One region of the Sedimentibacter sp. B4 genome, then DNA from elsewhere that is predicted to be linked to it. Evidence: riboswitches for the same ligand, from Rfam matches in the RefSeq annotation. Region 1 holds a riboswitch; each other region holds the start of a gene.
The links. A riboswitch is a leader RNA that binds a small molecule or an ion and turns the genes downstream of it on or off. The one in region 1 is predicted to bind cobalamin.

Region 1 (4,190 bases):
TAATGGTTAAAATTTCGCCTTTGTTTACCATAAAGCTTATATTTTTAAGAACTTCCTTTTCACCATAACTTACATTAAGTTTATCAACTTCTAAATTCATATTAATATTCTGCCTTTCTTCTCAGCAAATACAAAAAAAATGGTGCTCCAAGTGCAGACATGATGATTCCCACGGGTATTTCAACAGGAGCAAACATTGTTCGTGCCAGGGTGTCACATATAACAACCACAAAGGAACCGGTAAAAATTGTTGCCGGCATAAGGTATCTGTAATCAGATCCTATGAAAAGCCTGGTCATGTGGGGAACTATGAGTCCCACAAACCCAAGCAGTCCCACAACACTGACCGCTGCACCTGCTAGAAGAGAAGATATTATTATAAAAAAGAAACGTGTTCTTTCAACATTAATCCCTAGTCCTGTTGCAACCTCGTCTCCAAGCATCAATATGTTGAGCTTGTTTTGTATTAATAAAACCATTATTACTCCTGCAAAAGCATAAGGTAGGATTGTAAAAATATCCTGCCAGTTAGTGGCTGAAAGACCTCCAACCATGAACCCTATTATGCCTGACACCTTATCAGGATAAAAAGTCATTATTGCGTTGTTTCCCGCTCCAAGAAGAGAAGAAACCGCAACTCCTGCAAGTATGATCCTGTTAGGTTTTGCTCCATCCTTCCATGCCAGAAAATAAATGAACATGGTAGCAAGTAAAGCTCCTGCAAATGCACCCAGTGGTGCAAGAAAATAAAACTCCGGAAAAAGTATGAGTACAATCAATGTCATGAGTCCTGCCCCTGATGACACTCCTATGATATTTGGAGAAGCCAGAGGATTTCTCATAACACCCTGCAAAATAGAACCGGAGAGCGCTAGACATGTTCCTGTCAGAGATGCTGCTATTGTTCTTGGCAGCCTGACATTCCATATTATTTGAGAGTTTACTGTATTTTGTCTAAAAAATAGTGCACTCAATATTTCACCTGATTGTATTTTAACTGCTCCGTTTCCTATGCTTATTAAAAAACCTGCTGCAGAAAGAAAGATGAAAATAAACAATATAGATTTCTTTTTAATTTTTTCAATCTTGATGTTTTTGCTGTCCATAGCTCTCCTCATGTTGCGCTTCTATTTGCTAAATACTTCCGGATATAAAATTTTTGCCAGATTTTCATAAGCTTCGGCATACTTGTTGTTTGGCTTGTACATGTATAAATTCTTTGGCAGTATGTGGTAATTGCCTTCCTTAACAGCTGTAAGAGATGCCCATGCAGGATTGTCCTCTGCATCACTTTTTAATCTTTCTTTGATTTTTTCAATGTCTGTTCCCATGGTCAACACAAATATGAAATCCGGATCTTCCTCCAGGATTTTTTCCATGCTGAATGTTTTTGAATCGGATGTTTCCATTTCCGTATCAGAAATATTCACTGTGTTCAAGTCTTTGAGCATTTCACCAACCATTGAGTTTGAATCCCTCACCGACAAGCTTTTTGCAGAAGCAAACAATATAAGAACGCTGTAATTTTTATCTGCAGGGGCTTTTGCAATTATTTCATCAACATTGTTTTTAACTTCTTCTGCCTGAGTTTCATAGAGGTCTTCTCTGTCTGTTACGGCTGTAAAAAGCTTCACTGTTTCATAATAATCATTTTTATAGTCGTTATCCAGTGCAATTACCGGAATATTGTTTTGTTTTAATGTTGAAACCATTTCTTTTTGTACCTTGTAAGCTGTAGTCATAATAACAAGGTCCGGCTTAAGTGAAATTATTTTTTCAAGGCTGGGGTCGCTGGCAGTTCCTACGGATTCAGCAGACTTTGCATTTTCCACAGGCTTTTCTTCTGACTCTTCAACTCTTCCTATAACTGTTCCTCCGCAGCTGTCCCATATGTCAAGATATGAATTGTACAGGCACACAACTCTTTGAGGTTTTTTTTCAATTGTTACTCTTTCCCCAGTTGCATCTGTAAATGTTACATCATCCTGCCCCACTTTAACATCGTACTTTAAAACAATTTCTTCTGAATCATTTTTTGTTTCTTCATTTTTTACTTCTTGTGCTGAAACATTATTTGATTCTGCCAAAGCCACCTTTTCATTTTTGCTGCATCCTGCTATAGCTAAAACTAATGCTGCAGACAAGATTAATGATAATAATTTTGTTTTTTTCATTTTTTCCTCCATATATTTTGTTCTTTCGTGGAGAAATAAAACCACAGTATACCATGGTTTATGTATAACTTCACTCCGAAGACTATAAAAAACAGGCAGGTTTCCTGGCTCATGGCATCCTACTCTCAAGCCTTCCCGGATATCCAGTGGCATGTATGATTTCGTTCCATTTACAGTAGCGGGGGCTGCAGCGGATTTTCACCGCTTTCCCTAACACCTGTAATTTAAACTATTGTTTTATAATTTATAACCTCTTCTTGTGATAATTTTATTGTTTTTTATATATGTGGAACTGTTTCCAACAATTACAATACTTAACATGTCAATATCGTCATAATCAATTGTGTCCAGAGTGCAAACAATTGACATTTGGTTTTCTCTTTCGGCATTTTTTACAATTCCTACAGGGGTTGAGATATGCTTGTATTTTTTTATGATTTCAAAAGCATTCTTAAGGTAATCAGGGCGGCCGTTGCTTCTTGGATTGTAGATACACATTACAAAATCACCCTGTGCAGCCAGCTCAACTCTTTTATAAATTAAATCAAGCGGAGTTAAAAGGTCGCTTAAACTTATGTGGCAGTAATCATGCATAAGTGGAGCTCCAAGAACTGCTGCTGCAGCAGTTGAAGCTGTCACACCGCTTATTATTTTAACATCTTCATGTTCAGCAAGCTCAAGCACAAGTCCCGCCATGCCGTAGACACCTGCATCACCGGAACTTATGACTGCAACCGTCTTTCCTGTTTTTGCTATTTCAACGGCTTTTTTTACCCGTTCAATTTCCTGCTTCATTCCATTTGATACTATTTCCTTGTCCTTGATGATGTCTTTTATTAAATCAATATATGTTTTGTATCCCACTACTACATCTGAATTTTCAATTGCATACATTGCTTCGTATGTCATTGTTCTAGTGCTTCCAGGTCCTATTCCCACAGCGTATATCATTTAAATCTCCCATTTTTTGTTAATAAGTATTGTTGTAAAGTATGAAACATCTTCTTTTTTCAAATCTCTGATATTCTTATAAACCCTTTCGCCTTCCTTTGAAGAATTGCTCACAGCTAATGAACAGTGTTCAAGTCTTTCATTTAAAATCAAGTCAATTACTACATCAAAATTTCTGTAAACTTTCATGAGAACAATCGAACTTTCATTTTTGATGTAACATTTAAGCTTTTCTGTATCCATTGTGGCAGGCAGCACTATTAAAGGGTCATCTCCTTCAACCAGAGGAAAATTATTTTTGGATGCAATGTCCAGAAATGAAGTTATGCCTGGTATTGTTTTTATATTTATTTTTTGTTTAAGAATTTTCAGCAGATAAATGTATGTGCTGTAAACCATGGGGTCTCCGATGGTTACAAACCCTACATTTTTTCCGTTAATTACATCCTGTTCAATTTCATCTGCAATTGTCTCCCATGATTTTTGTAAATTTTCTGAGTTATAATTCATTGGAAAGTGCCTGCTTTTTACAACAGTGCCGCTGTTTATTAAACCTTTTATGATTTCATGGGCTATACTTGCTGATTCATCTTTTTTTGCAGCAGGCACATATAAAACATCAAGAATTTTAAGGATGTCGGCTGCTTTCTTTGTGACAGCATCCATGCTGCCAACTCCCACACCAATGCCGTAAAACATTCCCTTTTCCATTAATTTTCCTCCACATTGTACAAGAGGGCGTTTATTATGGCTGCAGCAACATTGCTGCCTCCTTTTCTTCCCTTTGCAACTATGTAGGGAATATTAGCATTCATTATGAGTTCCTTTGCTTCAACCACATTCACAAAGCCCACAGGAACACCAATAACCAGTTCAGGATTTATTTTTCCTTCTGATATGAGCTCATAAAGTTTTATGAGTGCTGTAGGTGCATTGCCTATGGCAAATATGAGCGGTCCTTGTATTTTTGAAGCCCTCTCCATTGATACTGTTGCCCTTGTTTCGCCGCGCTCGCTTGCTTCCTTTGCAACATCTTCATCTGCCATGAAGCATTTTATGTTCACT
Region 2 (4,190 bases), on a different contig from region 1:
CCCTATGACCGCTGGAAGCAAGGAGGTGAAGTTTTGTATTTTGAGTACGACAACAAGGAAATTGAATTCTTAAAAAGCCGTGACAAACTGCTTGGGGCGGCAATTGATCAGATTGGACATATATACAGGGCAGTTGACAATGACATGTTTTCGTCCATAGTTCATCACATTATCGGCCAACAAATATCCACCCGGGCCCAAGTGACCATATGGCAGAGGCTAAGAGATAGAATTGGAGATATCAATGCTGACAATATTTATTTTCTTGAATTAAATGAACTGCAAAAACTTGGTATGACGTTCAAAAAAGCAGAGTATATCAAAGACTTTGCAGATAAGGTAAGAAATAAAGAGTTTGACGTTAATACGCTTAATGATCTGTCAGATGAAGAGATTATCAAAAAACTTTCCTCTTTGAAAGGTATTGGTGTATGGACTGCTGAAATGATTATGATATTTTGTTTACAGCGTCCTGATGTAGTGAGCTTTGGAGACCTGGCAATTCACCGTGGTATGCGGATGCTTTATCATCACAGAAACATTGACAGAAAAAAGTTTGAGAAGTACAAAAAACGCTATTCGCCTTACGGTACAGTGGCAAGTCTTTATCTCTGGGCAATTGCAGGAGGTGCAATACCACAAATGCTGGATTATGCACCAAAAAAGAAAAAAGAGTTGGCAAGGAAATAACGAGTGGAACAAATGGCAGGCTTGTAGGTATGAAGGTGGTATCCACATGAAAATGGCTCTTCTGGAGCTTGAAAATAGTATTTTTAAAGGAGAATTTTATGGATGGTTTCACAAAAGAGGAGCTGGAAAAAGCTATTCCAACAATTGCCTCTATGATTAGGAGGTCCGAGAAAGTACAGCCTAAATTTAAAGAAGGTACTCCTCAGGCAACTCTTACCAGGAATAGGGTTAAAGCTCTATACATATCATCGTCATTAATATCAAGAGAGTTAGGTGATTCTTTAGAAGATAATTTCTCCAAAGAAGATTTAGAAAAAGCAATTCCACCTATAACCTCAACAATCAGCAAGTGCGAAAAAGCACAGGAAAAGTTAAAAGAAGGTACTCCTCAATTGTCACTTACGAAGAATATGATAAAGTCACTGTATATATCATTATCATTGATAACAAAGGAATTAATCAAACCCTAAATGCTGTCCATTATGTCCTCTCAATCCTCATTGTTCAATGAGGATAATATATATATTAGTTTACTAATGTCTATATTACATAAAAATAAATTGTAAAATTCTATGATCTAATATTTGTTTGACTTGGTGCAAATTTTATATTAAAATTGAATTAATTAAATATCAATCTCAGGTGCCCATTAGGGAGAATAGGGAAGACGGTGAGAGTCCGTTACGTACCCAACACTGTGAAGATGAGTCCTTTGCCGTACCACTGGCATATGCCGGGAAGGGGCAAAAGGATGCTTGAGTCTGAGTCAGGAGACCTGCCTGGGAAGAAAAAGTCTTTCATTTACTGAAAGCATCGTGATGACGGAAAAGTCCCGACCATATATTATTATGGCGGGACTTTATTTTTTTATTAATTGGAGGAGTAAAAATGAACAATGGATTTTGCAAACATTTAAACATTAAGAACATGAGTGAAAAAGAACTGGAGCTGAGACTAAATGAAATCATATCAGGTATTAAAAAGACTGATTTTAACTCAGCTAAAGAAATGCAGGAGAGACTTGATGGTAAGATAAAACCTACCAGGAGTCTTGGAGTGCTTGAGGACATTGCTGTTCAGCTGGCAGGAATACAACGAACTGCATATCCTGAAATTAAGGGAAAGGCAGTTCTATTAATGGCCGGAGACCATGGTGTTGTAAAGGAAGGGGTTAGCGCAGCTCCACAGGAAATAACTGCACAATTGTTCAACAGTTACTTAAGTGGAGGCGGTGGAATCAATGTGTTGACTAATCATGCAGGAGCAGACCTTGTATGTACCGATTTAGGTATATCTCGTCCTATTAATCCACCAGAACTTATGGCTAACCGCATAAAAAACGGAACAGATAATATTGCAGAAGGCCCAGCCATGACAAGAGAAGAAGCTCTTAGAAGCTTATTGACTGGTGCTATGGTTGCATCAAATGTAATTGAGTCTGGAAAAAACATTTTAGCAACAGGAGAAGTTGGAATCGGAAATACAACTCCAAGTGCAGCTTTAATTACAGTTTTCACAGGCTGCAGTGTTGAAGAAGCTACAGGCAGCGGAACAGGTTTGAAAAATGATGCTCTAAAACATAAACATGTGATAATAAAAAAAGCGATTAATATAAATAATCCTAATCCTGATGACCCAATAGATGTATTGTCTAAAATAGGCGGATTAGAAATTGCTGCAATGGCAGGTGCAATTTTAGAAGCAGCAAAACAAGAAGTACCAACAATATTAGATGGCATCATTTCTTCTGCAGCAGCTCTTGTAGCTGCAAAACTAAATCCTTTTTCCATTGAATATATGATATCTTCTCATTCTTCAGAAGAAAAAGGTGAATTAATAGCTTTAAAACACATTGGTATTGAGCCAAGATTATTTTTAAACATGAGATTAGGAGAAGGCACAGGTGCAGCACTTATGTTTCCAATGGTTGAAGCAGCTTTGAAAATTGCTGATGAAATGGCTACATTTGAAACTTCGGGTGTAAGTACAGGAGATTTTTAACTCTTATAAAGGTGTGGTGATTTCTAATGTATTTATTGGGTATAATCAGTATATGAAGATATAACTTAATAAATTTAAATTAATGAGGAGAAATCGGCATGACAAATATAGATAAAGTCAGCAATAAAATAAAATTGTCACCGGAACAGCACCAAGAACTGCTAAGCACATTAAAAGTGCGTTTTGAAAAAAATATGAAACGCCATAGGAGTATTGAATGGTCAAAGGTGCAAGAAAAACTTGAAATTTATTCTGAAAATCTCTGGTCACTTTATGAAATGGAAAGAACCGGCGGTGAACCGGATGTAGTTGGTCATGATAAAAATACGGATGAATACATTTTTTATGATTGCTCAGCAGAAAGCCCAAAAGGCCGCAGAAGTATATGTTACGACCGTGAGGCACTTGAGTCAAGGAAAGAACATAAACCTGAAAATAATGCTGTTGATATGGCTGATGATATGGGTATTGAGTTGTTAACTGAGGAACAATACAGGGAGTTGCAGAAACTTGGCAGTTTTGATGTTAAGACGTCAAGCTGGATCAGAACACCTGAAAATATCAGGAAACTCGGTGGAGCATTGTTTTGTGATCGCCGCTATGACACTGTTTTTGTGTATCACAATGGAGCAGAATCTTACTATGGTGTCAGAGGCTTTCGTGGCTCACTAAGGGTATAAATAAGTCATAGGGAAGTCATAGGGGACGGTTCTCAGTGACCAATTAAAAATCTAATTTTCTTTAGTAAAATACCATTAAATATTTATTGAAAATATTAATGGTATTTTTTTATGTCTAGAACTCGCAACATTTCGTACATAATTTTTAATTATCTCCACTTTAATTATAACATATAAAAAAATATAAGTGTAGTCTGTTTGTTATTTTTTGATAATGCTATAATGGGGATTATTGCAGAAGCAAGAGGCAATAATACAATGAATAGCTAGTAAAATTAGTGTTAAAAAATATTCAATACTCTAATATAGTTTTATGGAGGACAATCAAAATATCAATAGTAAGGCCAAAGGAGGTAGTCATATGAGTTCATATGTTCTTGGGTTTAAGGATATTGACAAAACAAAAATCATGTCTGTTGGTGGTAAGGGAGCAAACCTTGGGGAACTATCCAGGACTGAAGGCATACGCGTGCCAGAGGGTTTTTGTGTTTCTACTGATGCATTTAAAAGAATCATTGGAGAAACGCCGTCTATTAAGGAACTGCTTGATCGGTTATCGCTTCTAAAATTAGAAGACAGGGATAAAATCAATAAAATCAGTGCTGAGATTCGAAGGCTCATAGAAGATGCAGTCATCCCAGAAGAAATTGAAGAAGAAATCACCAGCGTTCTCTTAAGTTTTGGAGAAGAAAATGCATATGCAGTACGTTCAAGCGCAACGGCAGAGGATTTGCCCACAGCTTCCTTTGCAGGCCAGCAGAACACGTATCTTAACATTATGGGAAAGGATTCAATCATAAAGCATATCAGCATATGCTG
Region 3 (4,190 bases), on a different contig from region 1:
ATAAAGTATAAAAAGAGGGTGTAAACCTCTCAGTTGATGACAAAGTCAATTAAACATGTAGGGGAGGACCTCGTGTCCTCCCGCGGGCGGATACAAGATCCGACCCTACAGTTTGCAAAATAGGGTATGTCAATTAGCTGAAGAGGGTGTAAACCCTCTTATTTATTGCGTTAGTCCAACCGCAACGAGTTCCAAATATATTTGTGAATGAGACTGCGTACTCCATAAACCAATTATTAAATAATAAATCATAGGAGATAAAATGGAAAATAAAGTTTTGGCTGTTGTTGACGGCAGAGAAATAAAGGAATCTGACCTTAAAGCCCTTATGGGTAATTTAGGACAAAATGCGGCATATTTCCAAGGTGCTGAAGGAAGAGCAAAGTTAATTGATGAACTTGTTATGCATGAACTGATGTATTCTGATGCTGTTGAAAAGAACTTTGACAAGGATGAAGAATTTTTAGCTGTTATGGAAAACATGAAAAAGTCCATGCTGCAGCAGTATTCCTTAAGAAAAATGTTTAACAGCATTACAGTTTCAGATAAAGAACTTAAAGATTACTACGAAAAACACAAATCAATGTTCAAGACTGAAGAAATGGTTGCAGCAAGCCACATACTTGTTGAAACTGAAGAACAGGCCAATGAAATTCTTGAAGACATAACAGATGGCTTGAAATTTGAAGAAGCTGCAGAGAAATTTTCAAGCTGCCCTTCAAAACAAAATGGTGGTGCTCTGGGACAGTTCGGAAGAGGACAAATGGTAAAAGAATTTGAAGATGCTGCATTCTCAATGCAGGTTGGAGAAATAAGCGAACCTGTTAAGACACAGTTTGGATACCACATAATTAAACTTACAGAACACATACCTGCAAGAAATTCAGAATTTGAAGAAGTTTATCAGGAAGTTAAAGAAGGTTTCTTTGTAGAAAAGCAAGAGAAAGTATACATGGATAAAAAAGCTGAACTTACAGGCAAGTACGAAGTTTATATAATGGAATAACTTAAAATTTGTAATCGACAAAGCCCTATGGGGCTTTGTTATTTAATTCAAGTAAATTGTTAACACACTGGCAAGTCTGTGAATAAAATTCTTTTAAAACCTTACACTTGTTAACAACTTTATAAATTTTGTTGCAAATCAGTAAAAGTTTAGAACTTAGCAAAAAAAATGTTGCAAATCTAAACTCCTTGTGTTAATATAATTAAGCGATATGCGGATGTGGCGGAATTGGCAGACGCGCACGGTTCAGGTCCGTGTGGGTAACTCCATGCAGGTTCAAGTCCTGTCATCCGTACCAATATATTGAAAAAGCAATCTTATAAAATGAGATTGTTTTTTTTATGCACACTCTAAGAAACTATAGTTTGCTCTTTATCTAGAGTGGGATTATATTTGTTGACAATATAAAGATCTTAATATATAATTTAGGCAAATTGAATATTTGTGTTGTGGTAACATAAGTTTTAATAGGGAAAACAGTAAAAGCTGTTACAGCCCCCGCTACTGTGAAAGGTGATAATTTTCAATGCCACTGTGCGTATGCATGGGAAGGTGAATATTAGTTGAACCGAAAGTCAGGAGACCTGCCATAATACTTATTTATAGATTTTCGGGAGGATTATCATATAATAATTAAAATTGTTATTGTAAATTATTATGTTTATTTAAACTTCCGAAAACTTCGGAAGTTTTTTTATTGTCTGAATTATAATCAGGAGATATTGCTAGTTGTTTGCCAGTAATAACTATAAACCAGAATTAAAGGATTTCCAGTTGATTTTAGAAACAATTCAACTAATATTGAAAATAATAAAATCATTACCAAAAGAGGTTATGAGAAAAAGAGGTGAGCATGGAAGTAGCGGTAATAGGATTTAATCATAATTTATCACCTATTAAAATAAGAGAAAAAGTTTTTTTTACTGAAGCTAAAAAGATTGAAGCAACTACTATATTATTAGATAAAAATATTGATGAAATAATTATTTTGTCAACTTGCAACAGAAGTGAAATATATGTAGTATCAGACAATATAGAAAGGGCTGTTCATATTGTTAAAGAATTTTACATATCTTTTTTTAACGATAAAACGATTGATGAATATATTTTTTCAAAAATTAATGATGAAGCTGTTAAACATATTTTTCAGGTATGTGCCGGGTTTGATTCAATTGTAATAGGTGAAGATCAAATACTTGGACAGGTTAAAGAAGCTTTGACTACGGCAATGGCGTTAAATGGCAGCAGTAAAATATTAAATAAATTATTTAGAGAGGCAATTACTACTGCAAAAAAAATTAAAACAAAAGCAAAGATATCTGAAAATCCACTATCAATTAGTTATATTGGCGTAAAAAAACTTAGGGAGAATATCAAGGATTTGTCAAATAAAAAAATTCTTGTTATTGGGATTGGAAAAATGGGTATTCTGGCTTTAACTCACCTAAGAGAGAACAAGACTGGTCAAATATTCATCTGCAACAGAAACAAGTGCAAGTCCATAGAAATATGGGAAAAATTTAAAGACGTAGAAGTAGTGGAATACGAAAATTTGAAAAATATAATCAATGAAGTAGACATTATCATAAGTGCAACCTCATCCCCTCATGTAATCATAAAAGAAGAGGACATGAAAAAGAATAGAGGTAAATCTTTATATATTCTTGATTTAGCAATGCCAAGGGATATTGATGAAAATATAAAAAACATTCCAAACATTTTATTGTATGATGTGGACTCGTTAAAAACAGAATCTGAAGAAAATAAAATTATGAGAGAAACTCTTTTAAATGAAAACTTAAGTTTTATTGACGAATGCATTGATGAATTTAACATATGGAAAAGCAGTTTAAAAGCAGACAAGGTATTAGAATCAATGTATATAAAATGCAGCAATATAAAAGAAGACACTGTTTCATACATTTACCGAAAGACAAATTTAAGTGTAAAAGATAAAAAAATAATTGATAAAATGATAGAATCATCGCTTAAAAGACTTATGAGAGAAGCAGTTATAACACTAAAAGATACAAGGGAGGAAAAAAAGCTAAATGAGTATGTAAAAGTGCTCAATGAACTTTTTGGATTTTAATGCGCTATTATCCTATATGTATTGATACATTAAATAAAAAAATACTAGTTGTGGGCGGAGGAAACGTCTCATATTTAAAGCTGAAAGACCTTGCAAAGACTGAGGCTCATATAGACGTTGTTTCAGAAAAGTTTTTAAAGGAAGTTGAAGATCTGAATAATATCAATAGAAATATTATTCTAATAAAAGAAAACATTGAAAACTTTGAATTATCAGATGATTATCACATGGTTTTTATCTGTACTGACAATCATGAGTTGAACATTGAAATCTGCAAATATTTTAAAGATAAAAAATCCTTGGTCATGGTTGCTGACAATAGTGAGAAATCAGATTTTATTACTTCGGCAATTTTACATAAAGATAATATAACAGTATCGGTAAATACACAGGGCAAAAGCCCGACAGCTGCAAAACTAATATTAAATGAGACTGGTAAAATCCTTAATGAAGAATTCACAGAAAAAATAAGCTTGCTGTGCGAAATAAGAGAGCAGTTAAAAATGAAAAATAACGAAGGATTAAATATTGGAAATATAAAATCTACCATGGATTCATTAATATGTAAAAATAACTCGGATTTGAAAATATTTTTAAATGATATTGAGGATTCAGTCAGTCAGGAGAACTAAATGAAAATAAAAGTGGGAACAAGAGGCAGCAATTTAGCTTTAATTCAGACAAACTTAGTAATTAAAGAACTGAAAGAAAATAACCCTCACTTGGAATTTGAAATAAAAGTAATAAAGACCAAGGGAGATATAATACTAAATGTACCTCTTCATAAATTTAACGATAACGGAATATTTTCAAAGGAAATAGAAACTGCATTGCTTAATAAAGAGATTGACTTAGCCGTTCATTCAATGAAAGACATGCCGTCTAGGCATACAAAAGGTCTTACATTTGGTTCAGTGCCCAAAGGAGAAGATCCCAGGGATGTTATAGTTTCAAATAAAATTATTAACTCTTTATCGGACTTAGAAGGATGCTTAATTGGAACAGGAAGCGTAAGAAGGGACGTCCAGCTTAAAAAATTCATTAAAAATATAGAAGTTAAAAGTATCAGAGGAAACATTGAAAGCAGAATGA
Region 4 (4,190 bases), on a different contig from region 1:
AAGTCCAAGAAGAATCCACTTTACTTTCTGAACATCAACACCCATGGTGAAGGCTTGCTCCTCACCGAAAGTCATTATGTCCAGTTCCTTTGAATAACTTTCTATTACAATTATTCCAACCAGCACAATGGGGAACAATATTAAAGCATTGGACCAGTCCTTCAGTGCAAAACTTCCCATCTGCCAGAATGTAAGCTGCTCAAGGTGCTCCTTTGCCATGGAAGTCAAAAGCGTAAGAATTGCATTGACAAATAGAGAAAACACCATACCCACCAGGATTATGGTATTGTTTTCCAGGTTTTTGTCCATTTTTGATGCAAACTTCACTGCCGAAAAAACAGTGACCAACCCGAATGTTAATCCCACTGCCGGTAATGTGAATGGTCCAAGAAAAGGTATGGAAAATCCTGTGACTATAACAAATGCCGCACCCAGTGATGCTCCTGAAGAAACCCCAAGTGTATATGATGATGCAAGAGGATTTTTAAGTACTGACTGCATTACAGTTCCGCTCACAGCCAGTGCTCCTCCCACAAGAAATGCAAGTATTGTTCTTGGCAGTCTCAGATTCCATACAATTGAAACGGAAACTTCCTTCACATCCGGATTAAGTGGTAATCCAAATGTTTTGCCGGCTATTATATTAATAATGTGGCTTCCGGGAACATAAATGCTCCCTAAGCCGATGCCCATCATGATTACTATTATGCATATAATGATGGACAAAATTACTTTTATTTTAGTTTTCATTTTTTAAATACTTCCGGATACACATCTTCTGCCATTTCCTTCAATGCTTTAACAACATTGTGGTTTGATAGAGAGCTTGCTGAATTGTCGATGTAATAAACATCATTGTTTTTAACAGCAGTCATGTTATCCCATCCAGCTCTTGATTTTATTTCTTCAGTTGGATTTTCAATGTAGCTGACATTTGTAAGTATTATGTCCGGATCTGCTGCTACAACAGATTCATCTGATACGGAAATCCATTTTTCCTGATCAGCAAATATATTTTCTGCACCGATAAGTTCAATCATTTCATTTAAGAATACTCCGCTTCCAAAGCTGTACAGATTTGGTGCAGCAGCTATTTCAAAATAAACTGATTTCTTTTCTGTTATTTTTGAAGAAAGTTCAGTGATTTTAGCTATTTCTGTCTTCATTCCCTCAACAAGTTCTGTTCCTTTTTCTTCATTCTTCAGGGATTTAGCCAGGAACATTATGTCTTCGTATATTCCTTCCATGCTGTCGCTTGAAGGTATGTATGCCAAACAAATTCCTAAGTCTTTCACAGGCTTGAAAGGATCGCTTCCATCACTCTTGCTCATTCCTGATGCAATAACGAGGTCAGGTTCAAGGGCAACGAGCTGTTCAACATCAGGCTTCATTATGTCAAATAGAGGCAGATCTGCGGGTATTCCTTCTATGTCTTTGGAATATTTGTCAACTGCAATTAGTTTGTCTCCGTAACCCAATGCTACAATAATTTCTGTATTTGAAGGGGACATGGATATTATTTTGTTTACTTCTTCAGGAATTGTTATTTCATTGCCTGCCCTGTCTGTTGTAGGGAGACTTAGTTCATTTGACTCTTTATCTGGAGTTTGCTGTTCTGTTTTGTTTGTTGGTTCCTGCACTTTTTTTTCAGGAGCCAGATATTTGGAACATCCCGTCATTGATGCGACTATCAAAAGTATTGATGCCATTGTAAATAATTTCTTTTTCATAATAATCCTCCGGTTTATTTTAAACACCTTTGCAATAAAAAAACGTTCCGAATAAACGAAACGTAAATTACCACAACCAGCTGGAGTGAATATCCAATTTATTTTGCTATCGCTTTTCTTCCTGGAAAGCATAGCATTTGCGGTATTTACGCAAATAATACTGGCAGGTTTTCCGACTCAGAGGTCATAGCAATTTTTTACCTTCCCAGAAGAATCCAGTGGTTGCATGTGCATAAAAATCGCTCTCTCATCACGGCAGCAGGACTGTTTAGGATTTTAACCTAATTCCCTATTATCGCTTGCGCGCACCAATATCGAAAGATGTTTAATTGAGTAGAGTATATTATAATTAAGCATTTTTGTCAATTGAAGATTGATTGGAAAAAATGAATTTACGCATACAAAAAGCTTAAATAGTTATTGACAAAAGAACATATTTTTAATATTATGGTAAGTAATTAAATATTTTGCTATGAAGAAGAGGAGTAGGTTCATAAACTTTACAGAGAGTGAAATCCATGGGTTGAAAGATTTCATAAGAACATGTGGACTGAAGGTAGCTTTGGAGCATTTAATCTGAAACAACAGTAAGATTAAACGGGTTGCCGTTATAAAATTAAGAGCCAGAAATGGAAATTAGGTGGTACCGCGGGTTTTCTCGTCCTTTTAGGATAAGAACACCCGCTTTTTGTATGCCCTAACCCAATTGTTGCGAGCGATAGCGAAGCAAGAATTGGTGGTAGGTCAGACACAATGAGTTCCGTATGATTTACCCAATTTATTCGACCGTAGGGAGAAATAAATTGTTGGTAATTCAACCGCAATGAATTCTAAATTTGTGCGAGCGGCAGTGAGCAGACAAATTTAAGAATGAAACTGCGAAAATTATGCGACGTGAGGAGCAAATAATTTGGTGAACGAAACTGCGCTGTGTTGATTCAATCAAGCAGTGTTGAAAGAATTATTGATGAATGAGACAGCGATATGTCAGACCATTGGCCGCACAGACGCAACAAGAACCAGCACAAAAAATAAAACTAATATTAATATAAGGAAAGGAACTAGTTATGACAACGAATATACCAAGCAAGTACAATCCAAAAGAATTTGAAGATAAGATTTATGATATTTGGATGGAAGAAAACTGCTTCAGAGCAGAAGTTAACAAAGACAAAAAACCATTTACAATTGTGATGCCGCCTCCAAACATAACAGGACAGCTTCACATGGGGCATGCACTGGACATGACTTTGCAGGACGTTTTAACAAGATGGAAAAGAATGCAGGGTTATGAAGCTTTATGGCTTCCGGGATCTGACCATGCCAGCATTGCAACTGAAGTAAAGGTTGTTGAAAGACTTAAAAAAGATGAAGGCAAGACAAAAGAAGAAATAGGAAGAGAAGAATTCTTAAAACGTGCATGGAAGTGGAAAGAAGAATACGGCGGAAGAATTGTTCAGCAGGTTAAGAAGCTTGGAAATTCATGCGACTGGTCCAGAGAAAGATTCACCATGGATGAAGGCTGCAACGAGGCTGTAGTTGAATTTTTCATTAAGCTTTATGAAAAAGGACTCATATATAAAGGAAACAGAATAATAAACTGGTGTCCTGACTGTCACACTACTTTGTCAGATGCAGAGGTTGAGCATGAGGACATTCCGGGAAAATACTACTATGTAAAATATCCATATGTTGAAAATCCTGACGAATACTTTGTTGTAGCAACAACAAGACCTGAAACAATATTCGGAGATGTTGCCATAGCAGCTCATCCTGATGATGAAAGATACAAACACCTCATTGGCAAAAAGGTTATAGTTCCTCTTGTTGGAAGAGAAATTCCAATAATAGGAGATGAGTATCCTGACATGGAAAAGGGAACCGGAGCGCTTAAAATAACTCCATGCCACGACCCTAACGACTTTGAAATTGGGCTTAGACACAATCTTGAACAAATCAACTGCATGAACGAAGACGGAACAATGAATGAAGAAGCCGGAAAATACAAAGGAATGGACCGTTTTACATGCAGAAAGGAATTTGTAAAGGAACTTGAAGAAAATGGATTCATGGTAAAAACAGAAAGTACTGATCACAACGTAGGAACATGCTACAGATGCCACAACATAGTTGAACCAAGAGTTTCAGACCAGTGGTTTGTTAAGATGAAACCTCTTGCTGAACCTGCATTAAAAGCAGGAGACAACAAGGAAGTTGAATTTGTTCCTGAACGTTTTACAAAAATTTACACTCACTGGCTTGAAAACATAAGAGACTGGTGCATTTCAAGACAATTGTGGTGGGGTCACAGAATTCCGGCATACTACTGCCAGGAATGCGGAGAAATAATGGTTCAAAAGGATGCTCCTCATAAATGTACTAAATGCGGCAGCACAAACATCAAGCAGGACGAAGACGTTCTTGACACATGGTTTTCATCAGGTCTATGGCCATTCTCAA

Region 2: linked by a shared signal. The riboswitch ahead of cobT (nicotinate-nucleotide--dimethylbenzimidazole phosphoribosyltransferase) and the one ahead of BN358_RS04815 (ABC transporter substrate-binding protein) in region 1 are both predicted to bind cobalamin.
Region 3: linked by a shared signal. The riboswitch ahead of hemA (glutamyl-tRNA reductase) and the one ahead of BN358_RS04815 (ABC transporter substrate-binding protein) in region 1 are both predicted to bind cobalamin.
Region 4: linked by a shared signal. The riboswitch ahead of BN358_RS21180 (ABC transporter substrate-binding protein) and the one ahead of BN358_RS04815 (ABC transporter substrate-binding protein) in region 1 are both predicted to bind cobalamin.

Annotation. Positions count from the first base shown of each region.
Region 1 is NZ_CANG01000029.1:7,011-11,200, forward strand. Features, by position in the region: gene BN358_RS04805 (ABC transporter ATP-binding protein) at 1-100, opposite strand, end outside; gene BN358_RS04810 (iron ABC transporter permease) at 102-1,106, opposite strand; gene BN358_RS04815 (ABC transporter substrate-binding protein) at 1,128-2,174, opposite strand; cobalamin riboswitch at 2,251-2,410, opposite strand; gene cobJ (precorrin-3B C(17)-methyltransferase) at 2,412-3,125, opposite strand; gene cobI (precorrin-2 C(20)-methyltransferase) at 3,126-3,836, opposite strand; gene BN358_RS04830 (precorrin-8X methylmutase) at 3,836-4,190, opposite strand, start outside.
Region 2 is NZ_CANG01000038.1:65,632-69,821, reverse strand. Features, by position in the region: gene BN358_RS07520 (DNA-3-methyladenine glycosylase) at 34-690, shown strand; gene BN358_RS07515 (hypothetical protein) at 789-1,160, shown strand; cobalamin riboswitch at 1,314-1,488, shown strand; gene cobT (nicotinate-nucleotide--dimethylbenzimidazole phosphoribosyltransferase) at 1,579-2,691, shown strand; gene BN358_RS07505 (DUF4256 domain-containing protein) at 2,790-3,371, shown strand; gene ppsA (phosphoenolpyruvate synthase) at 3,733-4,190, shown strand, end outside.
Region 3 is NZ_CANG01000034.1:45,080-49,269, reverse strand. Features, by position in the region: gene BN358_RS06240 (HPr family phosphocarrier protein) at 1-4, shown strand, start outside; gene BN358_RS06235 (peptidylprolyl isomerase) at 263-1,006, shown strand; tRNA gene BN358_RS06230 (tRNA-Leu) at 1,220-1,304, shown strand; cobalamin riboswitch at 1,440-1,613, shown strand; gene hemA (glutamyl-tRNA reductase) at 1,860-3,098, shown strand; gene BN358_RS06220 (bifunctional precorrin-2 dehydrogenase/sirohydrochlorin ferrochelatase) at 3,098-3,730, shown strand; gene hemC (hydroxymethylbilane synthase) at 3,731-4,190, shown strand, end outside.
Region 4 is NZ_CANG01000963.1:21,657-25,846, reverse strand. Features, by position in the region: gene BN358_RS21185 (iron ABC transporter permease) at 1-750, opposite strand, end outside; gene BN358_RS21180 (ABC transporter substrate-binding protein) at 747-1,730, opposite strand; cobalamin riboswitch at 1,875-2,058, opposite strand; T-box leader at 2,194-2,399, shown strand; gene BN358_RS21175 (valine--tRNA ligase) at 2,798-4,190, shown strand, end outside.